2 regions of the Cryobacterium sp. TMT2-15-1 genome follow, and region 2 is predicted to be linked to the other one. Evidence: predicted binding sites of a transcription regulator. Region 2 holds the regulator's gene; the other holds the start of a gene.
What was found. The regulator HspR, encoded in region 2, represses chaperone genes until heat shock. The targets are predictions, from matches to a motif close to AAGTTGAGTCNNNNNGACTCAACTT.

Region 1 (4,009 bases), on a different contig from region 2:
GGTGGGAACCACGATGAGAGGAACGGGGAGCGCGTGCAGCATGCGGTGCGCGGTGATGCCGAGAAAAATCGTGGTGGGCTGAGCCAGCCGACTGGAGCCGACGAAGGCGATTTCGGACGGCTGCCAGTCGAGGGCCTCGACCGCGGCCTCCACGGTGTGCCCGGACGCGACCTCGGTGGTGATGGTGCCGCGCGCCTTCGACCGACTCTGGAAGTACTCCAGGACGCCGTCGAGGTGGGCCTGGCTCTCGCTCTCGTCGACCGGGTGCCGACGACCGGCGTCGACCTCCACGAGCGTGACGAAACGCAGGTCGACCGTGAGGTCCTCCGAGAAGGCCACCAGTGAGTCGAGCAGCGTCTTCCAGCCCGGCCGGGTACCGATGGCGCAGGTGATCCGGGTCAGCTGCGCGGGAGCCTTGTAGCCGCGGGGCGCGAGGGCGACGGGCGCCGGCGAGGCGTGCAGGAGCGCGTTGGCCACGCTGCCGATCGTGAATCGGTTCATCAGGCCGCGGCGTGAGGCCCCGACGACGATGCGGTCCGAGTCGAACGCGCGAGCGGCCTGGAGCAAGCCTTCCGTGGTGGAGTCGGCGTAGAGGAGATGCGTGGTGGCGACCACGTCATCGGGAACCAGGGCCTTGCCCTGTTCCAGCCACTCGAGGGCCTGCTCCTCGAGCAGAGCCTGGTAGTCGGGGGAAGTGGACGCACCGACCCGGGCCGGGACGGTGGATGAATGATGTGGCAGCACGAGGCACAGACGCAGCTCGGAGCGGGTCAGGCGCGCCAGCGCGACACCCAGCTCGACGGTGTCATTGCCCCGTTCGGTCGCTTCGTATGCGACGACGTAGTTGGCTACTCGGGTCACGCTGGTTTCTCCCTCGGTTCGCGACGGGTGTCGCACTCAGTGGTCATGGTGGTGTGGATTATGGGCGGGCGGGCTGGTCATGTTCATGGTCATGCCCGGCGTGCTCGCCCGGCGCACACCCGGAGCGACCAGCTCCGCCACTCGACCAGGTTGCCGTCGAGCGTGAAGCTCGGGCCGTCGGGCTGCCCGATGTCGAGCGGGGCGCTCCGGGGCGGCTCGACCAGCTCGATCGAGGTGAACTCAGCGGCGGAGAGCGGGTCGAGCGGATGGAAAGTCATCGAGGGGCCTCTGTTCTCGTAGGCGGTGGTCGAGCCTGGCGGTGCTCGAGCCCGTCGAGACCCGTGTTTATTCCAGCGCGCTCATCACGTGCTTGATCCGGGTGTAGTCCTCGACACCGTACATCGACAGGTCTTTGCCGTATCCGGACTGCTTGAAACCGCCGTGTGGCATCTCGGCGGTCAGCAGGAGGTGGGTGTTGATCCACACCGCGCCGAAGTCGAGGTCGCGGGAGACCCGCATGGCCGTGGCGTGGTCGAGGGTCCACACGCTGGAGGCGAGTGCGTAGTTGACATCGTTCGCGAGCGTGACCGCGTGCTCCTCCGACGTGAAGGGCTGCACCGTGATCACCGGGCCGAACGTTTCCTCCTGCACGATCGCATCCGTTTGGCGCACCTGCGTGACGACCGTGGGCTCGAAAAAAAAGCCCTCGGTGCCGACCTGGTGTCCGCCGGTGGCAATGACAGCGTGGTCGGGCAGGGCCGCGACCTTGCGCGCGACGTCGTCGAAGTGGTTGACGTTGTTGAGCGGCCCGAAGTAGTTGTCGGCGTCGTCGGCCGACCCGGTAGTGCGGCTGCGCGCCTCGGCGACGAGTGCGTCGACGAACTCGTCATGGATGGACTCGTGCACGAGCACTCGCGTGATGGCCGTGCAGTCCTGCCCGGCGTTATAGAAGGAGAAGTCGGCGATGGCGGCGGCGGTCTTGCTGACGTCGACGCCGGCGAAGACCAGGGCCGGCGCCTTGCCGCCGAGCTCGAGATGTGCCCGCTTGAGCGTCTTCGCGGCGCCGGCGGCGACGGCCATACCGGCCCGCACGCTGCCGGTGATCGAGACCAGGCCGGGCACCGGATGCTCGACGATCGCGGCCCCGGTGCCGCCGTTGCCGAGCACGATGTTCATCACGCCGTCGGGGAGGATGCCTTGGCTGATCCGGGCGAGTTCGAGGGTCGACTCCGGGGTGGTGTCGCTGGGCTTCAGCACGAGGGTGTTGCCGGCCGCCAGCGCGGGGCCGATCTTCCAGATGGCCATCAGGAAGGGGAAGTTCCACGGGGTGACCTGCCCGATCACGCCGATCGGTTCGCGGCGTACCCAGGAGGTCATGCCGGGTAGATATTCACCGGCGGACTTGCCCTCGAGCAGTCGGGCGGCACCGGCAAAGAAGCGCAGCTGATCGGCGCCGGCCGCGACCTCGTCGACGGCGATCGTGGCGCGGGGCTGGCCCGTATTGCGGTGCTGGGCCTCCACGATGGCGTCACTCTCGGCGTCGATCGCGTCGGCGAGGCGCAGCAGCGCGCGCTGCCGCTCGGCGGGAGTGGTGCGGCCCCAGGTGTGGAAGGCGGTCTTCGCGGCGGTCATCGCGTCGTCGACGTCGGCCGCGGTGGAGACCGGGGCCCGGGCGACCCGGCGCCCCGTTGTGGGATCGACGATGTCGAGCAGCTCGGTGCCGGAGGGAGTGACGAAGCGGCCGTTGATGAAGTTATTAAGGGTGGGCGTGGCCACGGGCCTGATCCTCTGCGCTGAGTGTAGAAACGGGTCTTTTGTTCGGTAAGTATGGCATCCGACGAAGGAATTCGGATACCCCGGACCAGAACTGGGTCGTGTTGATACCGCCGCCGCAGCACCACCGAGTTGTCTCCGGACCGCTGGCGCGTTTTCTCAATGTCCCGTAAACTTGAGTCCAACAGGCTCAGCTTTTTATCGACCTGCGGCGAGAGCGGCGGGCCCGAGAGAGGATCTTCCGATGCAAGCAGGTCAGCAACCTCCCCAGGAAGAAGCGAAGACGGCGCTGGAGCAGTACGGCGTCAACCTCACCGAGATCGCCCAGAGCGGCAAGCTTGACCCGGTGATCGGGCGGGACGCGGAGATTCGGCGGGTCAGTCAGGTGCTCACCCGCCGCACCAAGAACAACCCGGTGCTGATCGGTGAACCGGGAGTGGGCAAGACCGCCGTTGTGGAGGGGCTGGCCCAGCGCATCGTGGCCGGCGATGTGGCCGACTCCCTCAAGGGCAAGCAGCTGGTCTCCCTCGACCTGGCGGCCCTGGTGGCGGGGGCCAAGTACCGCGGCGAGTTCGAGGAGCGGCTCAAGGCCGTGCTCAAGGAGATAAACGACGCGCAGGGGCAGATCATTACCTTCGTCGACGAGCTGCACACCCTGATGGGTGCCGGCGGCGGCGAAGGGTCCGTGGCGGCCTCCAACATGCTCAAGCCCATGCTCGCCCGCGGCGAGCTGCGCCTGATCGGTGCGACCACGCTCAACGAGTACCGCGAATTCATCGAGAAGGATGCCGCCCTCGAGCGCCGGTTCCAACCGGTGCTGGTCGACGAGCCCAGTGTGGAAGACACCGTGGCCATCCTGCGCGGGCTCAAGGAGCGCTACGAGGCCCACCATAAGGTGTCGATCGCGGACTCGGCGCTGGTGGCCGCGGCATCCCTCTCCAACCGGTACATCACTGCCCGCCAGCTGCCGGACAAGGCCATCGACCTGATCGACGAGGCGGCCAGCCGACTGCGGATGGAGATCGACTCCGCTCCCGTGGAAATCGACGAACTGCGTCGCAGAGTGCAGAGGCTGGAGTTGGAAGAGCTCGCGCTGAAAAAGGAGAAGGACGACGCCTCTAAGGCTCGCCTGGGGAAATTGCGTGCTGACCTTGCTGAATACACGGTGGCCCTTGCTGAACTGCAGGACCGCTGGGACAAGGAGCGTTCCTCGCTCAACCGCATCGGCGATCTGAGGAAGCGCCTGGTGAGCACCCGCAGCCAGGCCGAGGTGGCCGAGCGCGAAGGCAACCTGGAGAAAGCGTCCAGGCTGCTCTACGGCGAGATTCCGGTGATCGATCGGGAACTCGCCGAGGCGGAGCAGACCGAGCAGGAT
Region 2 (4,009 bases):
CGGGCGGATCCTCGCTCGCTAAGGAAGACATCGAGCGCATGGTGCGCGAGGGCGAAGAGCACGCCGCCGAGGACAAGCGCCGTCGCGAGGCAGCCGAGACCCGCAACACGGCGGAGCAGCTCGCGTACTCGATCGAGAAGCTGATCAAGGAGAACGACGAGAAGCTGCCCGAGGACGTGAAGTCCGAGGTTCAGGCCGACGTCGACGCACTCAAGGCCGCTCTCGTCGGCGACGACGATGCGGCCGTGAAGACGGCCTTCGACAAGCTCAACGAGAGCCAGGGCAAGCTCGGCGAGGCCATCTACAAGACCAGCCAGGCGGATGCCGCGGCCGGTGCCCCGAGCGACTCCGAGCCGACCGCCGACGCGGCCGGCTCTGACGAAGACGTGGTTGACGCCGAGGTCGTCGACGACGAAGACGAGGCCAAGAAGTAATGGCAGACGACAACAAGCGTCCTGGCGACGAGCCGTTCGACGAGGGGGCATCCGCTGAGGGTGCCCCCGGGGCCGACGCCGAGACGGAATCCGAAGGTGTGAGTGTCGAGGACATCGACGAGGCGTCCGCCGAGGGTATCGAAGAGGACGAGCTGACGGTCCAAGACATCCTGGATGCCGCCACGCGGGAAGTCGACGAGCCCACGAGCGAGCACCTCGCCGACCTCAAGCGGGTCACCGCGGAGTACGCCAACTACCGGCGCCGCACCGAGGCCAACCGCGAGGTCGAGCGTGAGCGCGTCACCGTGGATGTCGTCAAGGGCCTGATTCCCGTGCTCGACGATCTCGACCGCGCTGAGAAGCACGGCGACCTGGTCGAAGACTCGGGGTTCAGCACGATCGCCGCAAAACTCCGGGGGAGCGTCGAGCGCCTGGGCGTGAAGTCCTTCGGCACGGTCGGCGAACCGTTCGATCCGACCATCCACGAGGCGATCTTCCAGCTGCCCACCGCGGGCATCGAGTCGGAGACAGTCGGTGACGTGATCGAGACCGGTTACTTCCTCGGCTCGTCGCTCCTGCGCGTGGCCAAGGTCGTCGTGCAGGTACCGAGCGATGGCTAGCCAGGACTGGTTCGATAAGGACTTCTACAAGGTCCTGGGTGTGTCAAAGGACGTCACCCCGGCCGAGCTGAAGAAGGCCTATCGCAAGCTCGCCCGCACGTACCACCCGGACTCCAATCCGGGCAACCCTGCGGCCGAGGCGACGTTCAAGGAGATCAGCGAGGCACACTCGGTGATCGGTGACCCTGCCCAACGCAAGGAATACGATGCCGTGCGCGCGATGGGCGGTGGAGCCCGCTTCACCGCCCCGCGCCCCGGCGGCGGGCAGGCCGGAGGCTTCGACGATGTCTTCGGCGGCATGTTCGGTGGGGGCGCGCGGCAACAACAGCCCGGCTACTCCTATGAGCAGGGCGGTTTCGACGACCTCCTCGGCGGCATGTTCGGCCGCGGTCAGGGTGGTGGCGGTTTCGGCACCTCGAGCGGCGGGTTCCGCGGTTACGGCGGGCCGACTCGCGGCCGCGACGTGATCGCGTCGACCACGGTCGACTTCATCACGGCCACGCACGGTGACCAGATCACCCTGCAAACGCAGGATGGCCGCGCCATCAAGGTGAAGATCCCGGCCGGGGTGGCCGACGGGCAGAAGATCAAACTCCGCGGCCAGGGGCAGTACAGCCCCGACGGCGGCGAGTCCGGCGACATCGTGCTCACGGTGAACGTGCGCAAGCACCCGGTCTTCGAGCGCGACGGGCTGAACCTGCGGGTCTCCGTGCCGGTCACGTTCGTCGAGGCCGCGCTCGGCGCCACTATCGAGGTGCCGACGTTGGGCGGAGCGCCGGTCAAACTGCGTATCGCCCCGGGTACCCCGAGCGGGCGCGTGCTGCGGGTCAAGGGGCGTGGTGTCGTGACGCCCAAGGGCACCGGGGACCTGCTGGCGGAGGTTCAGGTTGCCGTTCCGTCTCATCTGTCGAAGGACGCCGAGGAGAAACTCGCGGCCTTCGCGGAAGCACTGCCGAAGGAGAATCCGCGCGACGAACTCCTCGCGAAGGCGAGAGACTGACGGTGGACGAGAACACCCGGGTTTTCGTGATCTCGATGGCCGCCGAGCTTGCGGGCATGCACCCGCAAACGCTGCGCCAATATGATCGCCTGGGACTGGTGAGTCCCGACCGAACCCCCGGTCGGTCTCGCCGGTACTCGATGCGGGATGTGGCCAAGCTCCGCGAGATCGCGGAGCTTGGTGCCGAGGGTGTGAGCCTGGAAGGCATCCGTCGCATCATTGACCTCGAGGACCACGTGCGCACGCTCGAATCGCGGCTGCGCGAATTGGAGTCTGCGCTGGCCGATGAACTGCTCAACCGTCCGGGCCGCCGCGTCTTCGCGGCCGGCTCGGCCGGCGAGGTCATCTCGATGCGGGCCGGTACGCGCACGCGCCGGTCCAACCAGATCGTGATCTGGCGCCCCCTGGGATCCCGCCCGATCGGCGACGAGAAGTAGCCGCACTGCGGGTTAGCCTGAGGCAATGCCCGATTTTTCCTTTGACCGCCTGAGACGTTTCCCCGACGTGGAAGCGGACAATCTCTTCGCCGTGGATGCGAGCGACCGGCTGATCCTCGACGAGGCGGCCGGCGTGCTGGCCGAGGCAGGATCCGGTGAGGTCGTGGTGATCGAGGACCGCTATGGCGCCCTCACCCTGGGCGCGGCCGCACTGGCCGGGGCTCGGGGAATCCGGGTGCACCAGGATGTCCTCTCCGGGGAGTTGGCACTCGCCCTGAATGCGGCCGACGCCGGACTCGCGGATTCCTACCACTCCCTCATCCTGGGCGAAGAACTGCTGGCGGACGCGCGGGTGGTACTGATCCAGCTGCCGCGCAGTCTGGCGGCGCTCGATGAGTTCGCCGACGCCATCCGTCGTTTCGCGGCACCGGATGTGGTGGTGATCGCCGGCGGACGCATCAAGCACATGACGCCGACCATGAACGCGGTGCTCCGCCGGCATTTCGGCGAGCTGCAGATTTCGTCGGCCCGGCAGAAATCGCGGGTACTCAGGGCAGCGGCCCCGATTGCCTCCGCCACTGAGCCGACGGTGTCCACCTGGCCGAATTCTGTGGAGCACGCCGACCTTGGACTCACGATCTGCGCCCACGGGGCCGCGTTTGCCGGCGCGACCGTCGATATCGGAACGCGCTACCTGCTCGAGTTCCTCGATCGCATGAAAACGGATGCCCGGAGCGCCATCGATCTCGGCTGCGGCACCGGGGTGCTGGCCGCCACCCTCGCCCGACGCCGTCCCGCCCTACGGGTGATCGCCACCGACCAGTCGGCCGCGGCCGTCGCCTCCGCGCGGGCCACCATGGTGGCCAATGCGCTCGCCGACCGGGTCACGGTCGTGCGGGATGACGCGCTCCAGAGCCAACCGGATGCCTCGGCCGAACTGATTGTGCTGAACCCGCCCTTTCATATCGGCTCGTCGGTCCATGCCGGCATAGCCCTGAAACTGTTCGAGGATGCCGGACGAGTGTTGCAGCCCGGTGGTGAGCTGTGGAGCGTGTGGAACACCCACCTCGGTTATCGTCCCGCGTTGACGCGACTGGTCGGGCCGACACACCAGGTCGGCCGGAACGCCAAATTCACCGTCACGGTCTCGACCGGACGCTGAGACGCGCCGGACCGCCGTGAGGCCCGCACTTGGGGGCTTGCGCCAGGGCGTCGAAGCCGACACGCCCGGGATGCGGGAGGGAGTTGCGCACCCCCAGAATTCACCGTAATGTCTCTCTAGTCACCCCACAGGTTCGGAAAGCCGCAGAGTTTCCCGGCCTCAAGTGGGACGAAGGTTTTAGTTTTTTCTCGCATACCCTTCCGCAAGGGGGCGTTCGAGCAGAAACCAAGATAATAGCTCTCTCCGGCTAGTCGTCAGGTCGCATATGCAAATTTTTTCGAGTCGCTTTGGTGCACTCGGAATCGGCTGCTTTCCGTGATTTGACAGGGATTAGTCGGCTGGGTAAGTTATACAAG

Region 1: a site for HspR is predicted at 2,807-2,831, ahead of E3O62_RS09760 (ATP-dependent Clp protease ATP-binding subunit). Genes of this name have one in related genera too.

What each region holds. Positions count from the first base shown of each region.
Region 1 covers NZ_SOGD01000035.1:24,680-28,688, reverse strand. Annotated here, with positions in the region: gene E3O62_RS09775 (universal stress protein) at 1-861, opposite strand, end outside; gene E3O62_RS09770 (hypothetical protein) at 951-1,139, opposite strand; gene E3O62_RS09765 (aminobutyraldehyde dehydrogenase) at 1,207-2,637, opposite strand; gene E3O62_RS09760 (ATP-dependent Clp protease ATP-binding subunit) at 2,879-4,009, shown strand, end outside.
Region 2 covers NZ_SOGD01000004.1:121-4,129, reverse strand. Annotated here, with positions in the region: gene dnaK (molecular chaperone DnaK) at 1-434, shown strand, start outside; gene E3O62_RS00355 (nucleotide exchange factor GrpE) at 434-1,054, shown strand; gene E3O62_RS00350 (DnaJ C-terminal domain-containing protein) at 1,047-2,054, shown strand; gene E3O62_RS00345 (heat shock protein transcriptional repressor HspR) at 2,057-2,491, shown strand; gene E3O62_RS00340 (class I SAM-dependent methyltransferase) at 2,517-3,653, shown strand.